Regions from separate parts of the Lysinibacillus sp. FSL K6-0102 genome, predicted to be linked through region 2. Evidence: a T-box and tRNA genes for the amino acid it is inferred to sense, from the RefSeq annotation. Region 2 holds a T-box; the other regions hold tRNA genes.
What was found. A T-box is a leader RNA that pairs with one kind of tRNA and senses whether it is charged. The one in region 2 lies ahead of trpS (tryptophan--tRNA ligase), so its partner is inferred to be a tRNA-Trp.
Positions count from the first base shown of each region.

Region 1: it has a tRNA-Trp gene. The T-box ahead of trpS (tryptophan--tRNA ligase) is inferred to sense a tRNA for this amino acid. The anticodon was not compared.
Region 3: it has a tRNA-Trp gene. The T-box ahead of trpS (tryptophan--tRNA ligase) is inferred to sense a tRNA for this amino acid. The anticodon was not compared.

Region 1 is NZ_JBBOPH010000001.1:264,471-268,790, forward strand. Features, by position in the region: rRNA gene NYE73_RS01240 (23S ribosomal RNA) at 1-1,319, shown strand, start outside; rRNA gene rrf (5S ribosomal RNA) at 1,387-1,502, shown strand; tRNA gene NYE73_RS01250 (tRNA-Val) at 1,514-1,589, shown strand; tRNA gene NYE73_RS01255 (tRNA-Asp) at 1,594-1,669, shown strand; tRNA gene NYE73_RS01260 (tRNA-Thr) at 1,678-1,753, shown strand; tRNA gene NYE73_RS01265 (tRNA-Tyr) at 1,761-1,844, shown strand; tRNA gene NYE73_RS01270 (tRNA-Trp) at 1,849-1,922, shown strand; tRNA gene NYE73_RS01275 (tRNA-His) at 1,971-2,046, shown strand; tRNA gene NYE73_RS01280 (tRNA-Gln) at 2,056-2,130, shown strand; tRNA gene NYE73_RS01285 (tRNA-Lys) at 2,144-2,216, shown strand; tRNA gene NYE73_RS01290 (tRNA-Arg) at 2,235-2,311, shown strand; tRNA gene NYE73_RS01295 (tRNA-Pro) at 2,327-2,403, shown strand; tRNA gene NYE73_RS01300 (tRNA-Ala) at 2,419-2,494, shown strand; tRNA gene NYE73_RS01305 (tRNA-Ser) at 2,508-2,600, shown strand; tRNA gene NYE73_RS01310 (tRNA-Phe) at 2,607-2,682, shown strand; tRNA gene NYE73_RS01315 (tRNA-Gly) at 2,688-2,761, shown strand; tRNA gene NYE73_RS01320 (tRNA-Ile) at 2,766-2,839, shown strand; tRNA gene NYE73_RS01325 (tRNA-Asn) at 2,846-2,922, shown strand; tRNA gene NYE73_RS01330 (tRNA-Glu) at 2,924-2,995, shown strand; gene NYE73_RS01335 (nitric oxide synthase oxygenase) at 3,564-4,320, shown strand, end outside.
Region 2 is NZ_JBBOPH010000001.1:782,233-786,552, forward strand. Features, by position in the region: gene fabF (beta-ketoacyl-ACP synthase II) at 7-1,248, shown strand; gene NYE73_RS03625 (hypothetical protein) at 1,355-1,576, shown strand; gene trpS (tryptophan--tRNA ligase) at 1,579-2,568, opposite strand; T-box leader at 2,684-2,905, opposite strand; gene spxA (transcriptional regulator SpxA) at 3,396-3,791, shown strand; gene mecA (adaptor protein MecA) at 4,225-4,320, shown strand, end outside.
Region 3 is NZ_JBBOPH010000001.1:4,082,972-4,087,291, forward strand. Features, by position in the region: gene NYE73_RS20755 (lasso peptide biosynthesis B2 protein) at 1-218, opposite strand, end outside; gene NYE73_RS20760 (PqqD family protein) at 211-471, opposite strand; tRNA gene NYE73_RS20765 (tRNA-Leu) at 1,364-1,444, opposite strand; tRNA gene NYE73_RS20770 (tRNA-Cys) at 1,492-1,565, opposite strand; tRNA gene NYE73_RS20775 (tRNA-Gly) at 1,574-1,648, opposite strand; tRNA gene NYE73_RS20780 (tRNA-Gln) at 1,654-1,728, opposite strand; tRNA gene NYE73_RS20785 (tRNA-His) at 1,733-1,808, opposite strand; tRNA gene NYE73_RS20790 (tRNA-His) at 1,844-1,919, opposite strand; tRNA gene NYE73_RS20795 (tRNA-Trp) at 1,932-2,005, opposite strand; tRNA gene NYE73_RS20800 (tRNA-Tyr) at 2,019-2,102, opposite strand; tRNA gene NYE73_RS20805 (tRNA-Thr) at 2,112-2,187, opposite strand; tRNA gene NYE73_RS20810 (tRNA-Phe) at 2,201-2,273, opposite strand; tRNA gene NYE73_RS20815 (tRNA-Asp) at 2,289-2,364, opposite strand; tRNA gene NYE73_RS20820 (tRNA-Met) at 2,368-2,442, opposite strand; tRNA gene NYE73_RS20825 (tRNA-Val) at 2,469-2,544, opposite strand; tRNA gene NYE73_RS20830 (tRNA-Glu) at 2,560-2,634, opposite strand; tRNA gene NYE73_RS20835 (tRNA-Ser) at 2,659-2,750, opposite strand; tRNA gene NYE73_RS20840 (tRNA-Asn) at 2,756-2,832, opposite strand; rRNA gene rrf (5S ribosomal RNA) at 2,849-2,964, opposite strand; rRNA gene NYE73_RS20850 (23S ribosomal RNA) at 3,077-4,320, opposite strand, start outside.

The sequences.
Region 1 (4,320 bases), 520 kb from region 2:
CTGCCAAGAAAAGCCTCTATCGAGGTGAGAGGTGCCCGTACCGCAAACCGACACAGGTAGTCGAGGAGAGAATCCTAAGGTGTGCGAGAGAACTCTCGTTAAGGAACTCGGCAAAATGACCCCGTAACTTCGGGAGAAGGGGTGCTCTTGAGCGTGCAAGCGCATGAGAGCCGCAGTGAATAGGCCCAGGCGACTGTTTAGCAAAAACACAGGTCTCTGCAAAACCGTAAGGTGACGTATAGGGGCTGACGCCTGCCCGGTGCTGGAAGGTTAAGAGGAGTGGTTAGCGCAAGCGAAGCTGCGAATTGAAGCCCCAGTAAACGGCGGCCGTAACTATAACGGTCCTAAGGTAGCGAAATTCCTTGTCGGGTAAGTTCCGACCCGCACGAAAGGCGTAACGATCTGGGCACTGTCTCAACGAGAGACTCGGTGAAATTATAGTACCTGTGAAGATGCAGGTTACCCGCGACAGGACGGAAAGACCCCGTGGAGCTTTACTGTAGCCTGATATTGAATTTTGGTACAACTTGTACAGGATAGGTAGGAGCCAGAGATCTCGGAGCGCCAGCTTCGAAGGAGGCGTCGGTGGGATACTACCCTGGTTGTATTGAAATTCTAACCCATGCCCCTTAGCGGGGCAGGAGACAGTGTCAGGCGGACAGTTTGACTGGGGCGGTCGCCTCCTAAAAGGTAACGGAGGCGCCCAAAGGTTCCCTCAGAATGGTTGGAAATCATTCGTAGAGTGTAAAGGCACAAGGGAGCTTGACTGCGAGACCTACAAGTCGAGCAGGGTCGAAAGACGGGCTTAGTGATCCGGTGGTTCCGCATGGAAGGGCCATCGCTCAACGGATAAAAGCTACCCCGGGGATAACAGGCTTATCTCCCCCAAGAGTCCACATCGACGGGGAGGTTTGGCACCTCGATGTCGGCTCATCGCATCCTGGGGCTGTAGTCGGTCCCAAGGGTTGGGCTGTTCGCCCATTAAAGCGGTACGCGAGCTGGGTTCAGAACGTCGTGAGACAGTTCGGTCCCTATCCGTCGTGGGCGTAGGAAATTTGAGAGGAGCTGTCCTTAGTACGAGAGGACCGGGATGGACACACCGCTGGTGTACCAGTTGTCTTGCCAAAGGCATCGCTGGGTAGCTATGTGTGGACGGGATAAGTGCTGAAAGCATCTAAGCATGAAGCCCCCCTCAAGATGAGATTTCCCATTACGCAAGTAAGTAAGATCCCTCAAAGACGATGAGGTAGATAGGTTCGAGGTGGAAGTGTGGTGACACATGGAGCTGACGAATACTAATCGATCGAGGACTTAACCAAAAAAGTTTGAAACATTCAATGTATCGTTTATCTAGTTTTGAAAGAATAAGTCTTTCAGCTGAATAAGTGAAGTGATGATGGCAAAGAGGTCACACCCGTTCCCATACCGAACACGGAAGTTAAGCTCTTTAGCGCCGATGGTAGTTGGGGGCTTCCCCCTGTGAGAGTAGGACGTCGCTTCGCTTATTTTTTGTGGAGGATTAGCTCAGCTGGGAGAGCACCTGCCTTACAAGCAGGGGGTCGGCGGTTCGAGCCCGTCATCCTCCACCATTTTGGTCCCGTGGTGTAGCGGTTAACATGCCTGCCTGTCACGCAGGAGATCGCCGGTTCGATCCCGGTCGGGACCGCCATTATTATTGCCGGTGTAGCTCAGTTGGTAGAGCAACTGACTTGTAATCAGTAGGTCGTGGGTTCGACTCCTATCGCCGGCACCATTCCCTTGGAGGGGTAGCGAAGTGGCTAAACGCGGCGGACTGTAAATCCGCTCCTTAGGGTTCGGCGGTTCGAATCCGTCCCCCTCCACCATTTTAGGGGCATAGTTCAACGGTAGAATAGAGGTCTCCAAAACCTTTGGTGTGGGTTCGATTCCTACTGCCCCTGCCAGGTATTGAGGTACTCGTTCATAATACAGCTAATATAATCTATATAGTGGCGATTGTGGCGAAGTGGTTAACGCATCGGATTGTGGTTCCGACATTCGTGGGTTCGATTCCCATCAGTCGCCCCATTTTAAAATTGGGGTATAGCCAAGCGGTAAGGCAACGGATTTTGATTCCGTCATGCCTAGGTTCGAATCCTAGTACCCCAGCCATTTTTAATTTCACGAGCCATTAGCTCAGTTGGTAGAGCATCTGACTTTTAATCAGAGGGTCGAAGGTTCGAGTCCTTCATGGCTCATCATTTTTTAATTAACATGCGCCCGTAGCTCAATTGGATAGAGCGTCTGACTACGGATCAGAAGGTTATGGGTTCGACTCCTGTCGGGCGCGCCAATAAAATCATGTTTACGGAATGTAGCTCAGCTTGGTAGAGCACTTGGTTTGGGACCAAGGGGTCGTAGGTTCGAATCCTGTCATTCCGACCATCTTTCATGATAAATGGGGCCTTAGCTCAGCTGGGAGAGCGCCTGCCTTGCACGCAGGAGGTCAGCGGTTCGATCCCGCTAGGCTCCACCATTGTAATATTTTTGGAGGTATACCCAAGTCTGGCTGAAGGGATCGGTCTTGAAAACCGACAGGCGGGTAACACCGCGCGGGGGTTCGAATCCCTCTACCTCCTCCATTTTTCGGGTCAGTAGCTCAGTTGGTAGAGCATTAGATTGAAGCTCTAAGTGTCGGCGGTTCGATTCCGTCCTGACCCACCATTATTGCGGGTGTAGTTTAATGGTAAAACCTCAGCCTTCCAAGCTGATGTCGTGAGTTCGATTCTCATCACCCGCTCCAAAATGGGCCTATAGCTCAGCTGGTTAGAGCGCACGCCTGATAAGCGTGAGGTCGATGGTTCGAGTCCATTTAGGCCCATATTATTCCGAAGTAGCTCAGTTGGTAGTAGCACCTGACTGTTAATCAGGTTGTCGCAGGTTCGAGTCCTGCCTTCGGAGCCACGGCCCGTTGGTCAAGTGGTTAAGACACCGCCCTTTCACGGCGGTAACACGGGTTCGAATCCCGTACGGGTCATCAAGCATGTAGCACAGATGTGTGTTACATGCTTTTTTCTATTCTCCTGTTCTTTAAACGATAAAAGATAATGCAATAGCAGAAAAAGACCTATTTGCAAGGTGAGGGACTGAATTTAATTCCCCTAGCATCTTACTATGGGCTCCTATAAGCCGTTTCACTTACCACGTACACTTCCATGGTCAATACTTTTGTGAAGGCTGCTTGACTTCTCTAGTATAGATACAGGCGAAATCCTGGCCAGAGAATTTGTGAAACTGGTTCTGCTCTATGCGAAAGCGAAGCAACAGCAGCAAGTAAGTAGCCCAGAACGTATAGCTTTTTCACCATTTACAAAAATTCTATTGATTTCTTTGTTCTACAACCCCCTGAAAAAGGCTACATGACTACTGTAGCCTTTTTATAATAATTAAAATCTTTCTCCCTTACATTCCCTTACGAAAGAGAGTCTATAGAGTAAATATGAACAAACTATTTCATATATAAAATATGTATGTTTTTTCAATTACTATTTTCATGGTGCTTGTTGTTTTGTTCCTCTAATATGAGGATAAGTGGAGGAATCGATATGAATATACAGGAGATACAGCAATTTTTAAGTCTATATCAGACAGAACAAAATGAATCAGAACTTTGGTTAAAGAATAGATTACAGGCAGTTAAGGATGCAGGTAAATATCACCCAACAACAGAGGAGCTAGTTTTTGGCGCACGTGTGGCATGGCGAAATAGCAATAAGTGTATTGGACGTCTGTTTTGGCAGTCACTGCATGTGGTAGATGCACGTGATGTTTTAGATGAAAAGGCTATTTTTCAAAAATTACTAGAACATATTGATTATGCGACAAATCATGGGAAAATTCGTCCAACTATAACAGTGTTTGCTTCAGATAGAGTACGGATTTGGAATCATCAACTAATTCGTTATGCAGGCTATGAAACAGATGCAGGCATTATTGGAGATTCACAGTCCATTAAATTTACAAAAGTGTGTGAGTCGTTAGGATGGAGAGGTAAAGGAACTGATTTTGATGTATTACCACTCGTTATACAGGTAGATAATCGTGCTCCTCAAATGTTTGTAATTCCTGAAGAAAATATAGTAGAGGTCTCAATCCGTCATCCAGAGTCAAACGATGTGGAAAAATTAGGAATGAAGTGGTATGCCGTACCTATTATTTCGAGTATGCGTTTTCAAATGGCTGGAATTGATTTTCAAGCAGCTCCATTTAACGGCTGGTATATGGGAACAGAGATTGGCGCACGAAATTTAGCAGATCATGATCGTTATAATATGTTACCTGCAATTGCAGAGATTTTTAATC
Region 2 (4,320 bases):
AAGACAATGAGTAAAAGACGAGTAGTAATTACAGGAATTGGCGCAGTTACACCACTAGGAAATAGCATCGAAGAAACATGGGCAAACATTAAAGCTGGTAAATCTGGCATTGGTGAGCTGACACGTTTAAATAAAGATCTTTTTGCCGCAAAAATCGCCGCAGAAGTAAAGGACTTTGATATTGAAAAATACATTGATCGTAAAGAAGCACGTAAAATGGATCGCTTCACACAATACGCATTAGCGGCTTCTATTATGGCAATGGAAGATGCACAGCTAACAATTGATGAAGAGCTAGCTCCACGTGCAGGTGTATGGATTGGTTCTGGTATCGGTGGGATGGAAACATATGAACAACAATTTTTAACATTCCAAGAGCGTGGCGCAAGACGTGTTAGTCCTTTCTTTATCCCAATGATGATTCCTGATATGGCATCTGGCCAAGTCTCTATTCACTTTGGTGCAAAGGGGATAAATTCTTGTTCTGTAACGGCATGTGCTTCAGGCACAAACTCTATTGGTGATGCCTTTAAAGTAATTGAGCGTGGAGATGCTGATGTTATGATTTCTGGTGGTGCTGAATCACCAATCGTAACAATGGCGGTTGCAGGTTTTTGTGCCAATACAGCACTATCATTAAATCAAGATCCACAAGCTGCATGTCGCCCATTCGATAAAAACCGAGATGGCTTTATTATCGGAGAAGGAGCGGGTATTGTCATTTTAGAAGAATATGAACATGCAAAAGCTCGTGGTGCCAAAATCTATGCTGAAGTTTTAGGTTATGGTGCAACTGGGGATGCGCATCACATTACGGCTCCAGCTCCAGAGGGTGAAGGTGCAGCACGTGCGATGACGCAAGCATTAACAGATGGTGGCGTAGAGCCATCACAAGTTGATTATATTAATGCCCATGGTACAAGTACGCCATATAACGATTTATTCGAAACACAAGCTGTGAAAACTGCTTTTGGTGATCATGCGTATAACCTTGCAATGAGCTCAACAAAATCTATGACGGGTCACTTATTAGGAGCAGCAGGTGGTGTGGAAGCTATTTTCACAGCATTAGCCCTTAAAGAAGGGATTTTACCACCTACAATCAATTTAAAAGATCCTGATCCTGAATGTGATTTAGATTATGTTCCAAACGAAGCAAGAGAAGCAAATATTCAATATGCAATGAGTAATTCTCTTGGTTTTGGTGGTCATAATGCAAGTCTCCTATTCAAAAAATATGAAGCATAATAGATAAACATAAAAAAACGTCAGCCAAATTTAAATGGCTGACGTCTTTTTTTATAGTTTTGTGAATAAATGATAAGTAAGAAGAAATAGAAAGGATGCCATTACTATGTTTCGTCTCTTTTTATTTTTAGTAAGTTATGGCTTAATGATCCTCTCTGTAGGGAATCTCATATTGTATTTAAATTACCGCACACTAGGTTATTCATGGAAGGTTGTTTTCAAATTTATTTTTCAAACAACAGAATTTTATATGGCGGTAGGAGCCTGTATCATCATCTGCGCAGTTGTGCTTGATTTGGGCTTTGATCGATCCTCAGACAAGCCGTAAGTTTAGCGACGTGCGCGACCAAGACCCATAGCATCTTCCATACGTTTTAATGTAGCACTAGCAATCACATTCGCCTTTTCAGCACCTTCATCTAGAATGACATCTAATTCTGATGATTCTACTAGATGATAGAATTTCTCTTGAATAGGTGTTAGGTGTTCAATTACTGCTGTTGCTACACCCTGCTTGAATCCACCATAACCAATTCCCTCATATTTTTTGACTAAATCTTCAACGGCTACCCCTGAAATAGCTGATTCGATTGTCAATAAATTTGAAACACCTGGTTTATTTTCCACATCAAATGCAACGATGCCGTCAGAGTCAGTTACAGCTGATTTAATTTTTTTCTCAATGTCTTTCGCAGTATCTAATAAGCGAATTGTCGCTTTCGTATTTGGATCTGATTTACTCATTTTCTTTGTTGGCTCTTGTAAGGATTTAATGCGTGCGCCAGCTTTAGGTAATTGAATTTCCGGAATTGTTAAAACATCGCCAAAGCGTTTGTTAAAGCGTTCTGCAAGGTCACGAGTTAGCTCAATATGCTGCTTCTGATCATCGCCGACAGGGACAATATTTGTGTTATAAAGTAGAATGTCTGCAGCCATTAGCGGTGGATATGTTAAAAGAGCAGCAGATACGCTTTCCTTACCATGTGATTTATCTTTGAATTGTGTCATACGTTCTAGCTCACCAATAGACGCAACACATTGTAACATCCATCCTGCCTGAGCATGCGCTGGCACCTCTGATTGAATAAATAATGTCGATTTTTTAGGGTCAATGCCAGTAGCAATGTAGGTAGCAGCAAGCTTACGAATACTTTCTCGTAATTCTTTAGGATCTTGTGCAACAGTGATGGCATGTTGATCAACGATACAATAAATAGCGTTTCCTTCATCTTGTAGTGCCGGGAACTGCTTGAATGCTCCTAAATAGTTCCCTAATGTTACGATACCTGTAGGCTGTACGCCAGAAAAAATAGTTGTCATTAAAAAATTCCTCCTCGAATTCAATTGCTGTAACTTGTGTCACAGCGTTGTCTTCACCTTTCAACTTGGTGATGAAGACAAAAAAACATCATGCGTCCTCATTAGATTTTTCTAATGAAGGGACGAATGATGTTTGAATCCGCGGTACCACCCAGCTTGCCTAAAAAGGCCACTCAACTTCGTAACGTGAAGGGACGAGCTTTGCTAATAGCTTCAAGTAGCGTTCACAAAGCTAACTCGGAAGTCCATTCCACATGCATCCACGATCTGTTTACAGCAACCACAGACTCTCTATACGTGAATTAGCATATGTACTACTCTTCGTCAGCGTTTTTCTCAATTTAAATTGTTCAAATTGATTTGATTGCAAAGAATTATAATATAAAGATTCCTTTGTGTAAAGTCAGACTTTTGACGGTGTTTTTTTTCTAGAAAAAATTATATGCTTTTTTTGTTATGTAATTTTGTTATAAATTTATAATTTTTTATTAAAAAATTGTTTGGATGTACACATGGGATTGACAATTTTCTCGATTATTTTTCTTAAATGAGAACAACTGAGATATCTGTTTAGATGTTTAAAATGCTTTAAAAATGGGAATGGTAGTAGTAGCACATAAGTTTGAAGAAAATACATCATATTTGAAAGCTGTATGAATAGACAGAATATTTATGGATAGGTTCAGATTTTTTTATTGGAACTATATTCAAATACAGCTGAGTACTGTATAATGGTACTGTGTATTTTACATTACATTAATTCTAATTTAACACATTGGTTCTGGTTTATAGATAATAATTTTTAAATGAAAGGATGTGTCAGAATGATCGTAACCCTATTTACATCACCAAGTTGTACCTCTTGTCGTAAAGCAAAAGCTTGGTTAGAGGAGCACGAAATTCCATATACAGAACGTAATATATTTTCTGAACCGCTTAGCATAAGTGAAATAAAAAAAATTTTACGAATGACAGAAGATGGAACTGATGAAATCATTTCCACTCGTTCTAAAATATTCCAAAAATTAAATGTGGATGTTGAAAGCTTACCATTACAACGTTTATATGAATTAATTCAGGAATATCCTGGCTTACTACGTAGACCAATCATTTTAGATGAAAAACGTCTGCAGGTTGGCTACAATGAAGATGAAATTCGTCGTTTCTTACCTCGAAAAGTTCGAGCATATCAATTACAAGAAGCGCAACGAATGGTGAATTAAACCTTTCTATTCTGAATAATATATGTAATAGATGTTACAGATGTGGAATACATGTTGTGACATCTTTTTTTTATGTTTTACTTCTGTAAAACCTTCTATATGAAGTATAATAATTAATAGGGAAAAGTCATATATTTCCGTAAAAGTATGTTAAACTTGATTTAAGTTAAATAGTTTACTACAATTTCAATAATTCAAATATCTTCTGTGAAACGGTGTATATCCTTTTCATTTTATGACAGAACAGCATACAATAGAGTTAGAGACAACTGTGAACACAAAAATTCATGTTTACGGTTACTCGATGGTTTTACTGTAGTGTGGTCAAAGGTTGAAAAACAAATGCAGTATGAAGGTTAAAAACAAAGAATAAAAGCATACTAATGAAACAAACTGTTTTTCGACATATGACAGTGAAGGGAGATGAGGTCTAGTGGACATCGAACGTGTAAATGAAAATACACTCAAGCTCTTTATTACGTACAATGATATAGAGGATCGCGGCTATAGTCGTGAAGAAATTTGGTAC
Region 3 (4,320 bases), 3.3 Mb from region 2:
TGTATACAATCTGCTTTCCTAGGATACCAACAGCAAACTTGGTCTAAAAGAATAAACCACTCCAAAATCTCTTCAGAATTCTCCTCAGTAAAAATCTCTTTAGAACCCTCTATAGTATATTTTTTTATATAGCGTCTAAAGACTTCATCAAAACCTTTTCTCCGTATTTGGAAATCTAAAAATATTAATTCTTTGTATAAATATAAAATATTATACAAATTTAATTAAACCTCCTTTTGACAACGAATTTAAAAATCCATCTAAATCCTTTTGAATAATTAAAATATCTTCATTTGTCCTTTTAGCTATTAATTTGGAAATATCAGAGACTATTGGTGTTTTATCAAACTCTTCCCAAATAAATGAACTAAATTTATCTAGTGCGTAAATTTGATTCGTATAAATATTAATAATTAGATATTCATCCTCTTCTTTATAGGAAAGAAGATACTTTGATTTTTTTACACGCATCCCTTTTACCACTTCCTCCTCTTTTACATTGTGAACAATCCTTTAATACTGTTCCTGTATTACTACTATACACAGTCATAAGCTCTAACAGTCTCTTTACTCTTATCATCTTCTTTCTTCCACATAACCGTATTTTTTCTACTTACTCCATTACGTTTATGATTATATAAATGTAGTGGAGTAAAATGACAACTCTTGTGCTATCGATTACATCCACATCAAGTCCATCACTCAACACATATATAAAAACTGCACCTTCTAGTTGATTGTTAACTTTCAATCAACTAGAAGATGCAACTCGTAGGGTTTTATTGGTCCATGAAAGATCTTAAAAATAGAAATCTAAAAATCAATGTATAAAAGAAAATATTCTCTCTCCACCAAAGTTCAAAAAATTATTGATGTTGAAACAGATGTCTTTGTCTTTTACCTAAAATCTATAGGATAAACCTATTCTTTTCAGGCGTCTAAAATGGCACAACCTTTATAGAAAAATATTGTAAAGATATTTATTACCCTCTAAAGCCCTGTAAAATTTGTAAAACAAATTTACCTGTTTTACATAAACATAACTGCTTAGTCTATCATAGCGAACGTTCTGACACACAATGTTTTATCACATAAAAAAACAAGAATGCTAATATAAACATTCTTGTTTTAATTATGTTTCTAATGATTCCTTTGGAGATTCAAACCCATGAGTAACTTCTACGTTAAAACTCATACTATTCTCTTCCAATGAATTTTCTATACTTTTTTTATTCTCGTTGACCTTTTCTTCAAAAAGAATCCTTCTCTTTCTAAACCTGTTGCAATTCCCCTAATATAAAAAGCTCATAAACCCTGTTATATCAAGATTTATGAGCTTTCTTAATTTTTATTAATTTGATGATACCGGTGGTCGGGGTCGAACCGACACTCCAAAGGAACACGATTTTGAGTCGTGCGCGTCTGCCAATTCCGCCACACCGGCATAATGGAGATAAAAAAAATCGGATAAACCGATTAACAGTTAAAATATGGAGGCGGCAACCGGATTTGAACCGGTGATAAGGGTGTTGCAGACCCGTGCCTTACCACTTGGCTATGCCGCCGTCATACATGGAGCGGAAGACGAGGTTCGAACTCGCGACCCCCACCTTGGCAAGGTGGTGTTCTACCACTGAACTACTTCCGCAAAAATGGCTGGGGTACTAGGATTCGAACCTAGGCATGACGGAATCAAAATCCGTTGCCTTACCGCTTGGCTATACCCCAACAATGGGGCGACTGATGGGAATCGAACCCACGAATGCCGGAACCACAATCCGGTGCGTTAACCACTTCGCCACAATCGCCATTGTATTATGATGTTTATTAATTTTATATTAGATGGGGCGACTGATGGGAATCGAACCCACGAATGCCGGAACCACAATCCGGTGCGTTAACCACTTCGCCACAATCGCCATAAAATTAATTGGCAGGGGCAGTAGGAATCGAACCCACACCAAAGGTTTTGGAGACCTCTATTCTACCGTTGAACTATGCCCCTAAAATAATAAAACTGGTGGAGGGGGACGGATTCGAACCGCCGAACCCTAAGGAGCGGATTTACAGTCCGCCGCGTTTAGCCACTTCGCTACCCCTCCGGGAAAATCTGGTGCCGGCTATAGGAATCGAACCCACGACCTACTGATTACAAGTCAGTTGCTCTACCTGCTGAGCTAAACCGGCAAAAAAAACAAGATGGGTCAGGACGGAATCGAACCGCCGACACTTAGAGCTTCAATCTAATGCTCTACCAACTGAGCTACTGACCCATATTTTAAAATAAATGGCGGTCCCGACCGGGATCGAACCGGCGATCTCCTGCGTGACAGGCAGGCATGTTAACCGCTACACCACGGGACCATTTGGTTGCGGGGGCTGGATTTGAACCAACGACCTTCGGGTTATGAGCCCGACGAGCTACCACTGCTCCACCCCGCGATAATACTATAATGTTGTAAAAATAATGGTGGAGGATGACGGGCTCGAACCGCCGACCCTCTGCTTGTAAGGCAGATGCTCTCCCAGCTGAGCTAATCCTCCATCTGGGTATTGAATTGGTGACCCCTACGGGATTCGAACCCGTGTTACCGCCGTGAAAGGGCGGTGTCTTAACCACTTGACCAAGGGGCCATCGTTTGGAACACATCAAAGTGCTGGCGGAGAGTAAGGGATTTGAACCCTTGAGACAGTGTTAACCGCCTACACGATTTCCAATCGTGCTCCTTCGGCCACTCGGACAACTCTCCAAGAATGGCTCCGAAGGCAGGACTCGAACCTGCGACAACCTGATTAACAGTCAGGTGCTACTACCAACTGAGCTACTTCGGAATAATTTTAGTATATAGCCTAGCGACGTCCTACTCTCACAGGGGGAAGCCCCCAACTACCATCGGCGCTAAAGAGCTTAACTTCCGTGTTCGGTATGGGAACGGGTGTGACCTCTTTGCCATCATCACTAGACTATTTGAAAGACAATACTTATTATAACATATATTATAAAAATTACAAGTATATTCTAATATTTTATTCTTTCAAAACTGGATAAACGGTGCATTGAATGTTTCAAACTTTTTTGGTTAAGTCCTCGATCGATTAGTATTCGTCAGCTCCATGTGTCACCACACTTCCACCTCGAACCTATCTACCTCATCGTCTTTGAGGGATCTTACTTACTTGCGTAATGGGAAATCTCATCTTGAGGGGGGCTTCATGCTTAGATGCTTTCAGCACTTATCCCGTCCACACATAGCTACCCAGCGATGCCTTTGGCAAGACAACTGGTACACCAGCGGTGTGTCCATCCCGGTCCTCTCGTACTAAGGACAGCTCCTCTCAAATTTCCTACGCCCACGACGGATAGGGACCGAACTGTCTCACGACGTTCTGAACCCAGCTCGCGTACCGCTTTAATGGGCGAACAGCCCAACCCTTGGGACCGACTACAGCCCCAGGATGCGATGAGCCGACATCGAGGTGCCAAACCTCCCCGTCGATGTGGACTCTTGGGGGAGATAAGCCTGTTATCCCCGGGGTAGCTTTTATCCGTTGAGCGATGGCCCTTCCATGCGGAACCACCGGATCACTAAGCCCGTCTTTCGACCCTGCTCGACTTGTAGGTCTCGCAGTCAAGCTCCCTTGTGCCTTTACACTCTACGAATGATTTCCAACCATTCTGAGGGAACCTTTGGGCGCCTCCGTTACCTTTTAGGAGGCGACCGCCCCAGTCAAACTGTCCGCCTGACACTGTCTCCTGCCCCGCTAAGGGGCATGGGTTAGAATTTCAATACAACCAGGGTAGTATCCCACCGACGCCTCCTTCGAAGCTGGCGCTCCGAGATCTCTGGCTCCTACCTATCCTGTACAAGTTGTACCAAAATTCAATATCAGGCTACAGTAAAGCTCCACGGGGTCTTTCCGTCCTGTCGCGGGTAACCTGCATCTTCACAGGTACTATAATTTCACCGAGTCTCTCGTTGAGACAGTGCCCAGATCGTTACGCCTTTCGTGCGGGTCGGAACTTACCCGACAAGGAATTTCGCTACCTTAGGACCGTTATAGTTACGGCCGCCGTTTACTGGGGCTTCAATTCGCAGCTTCGCTTGCGCTAACCACTCCTCTTAACCTTCCAGCACCGGGCAGGCGTCAGCCCCTATACGTCACCTTACGGTTTTGCAGAGACCTGTGTTTTTGCTAAACAGTCGCCTGGGCCTATTCACTGCGGCTCTCATGCGCTTGCACGCTCAAGAGCACCCCTTCTCCCGAAGTTACGGGGTCATTTTGCCGAGTTCCTTAACGAGAGTTCTCTCGCACACCTTA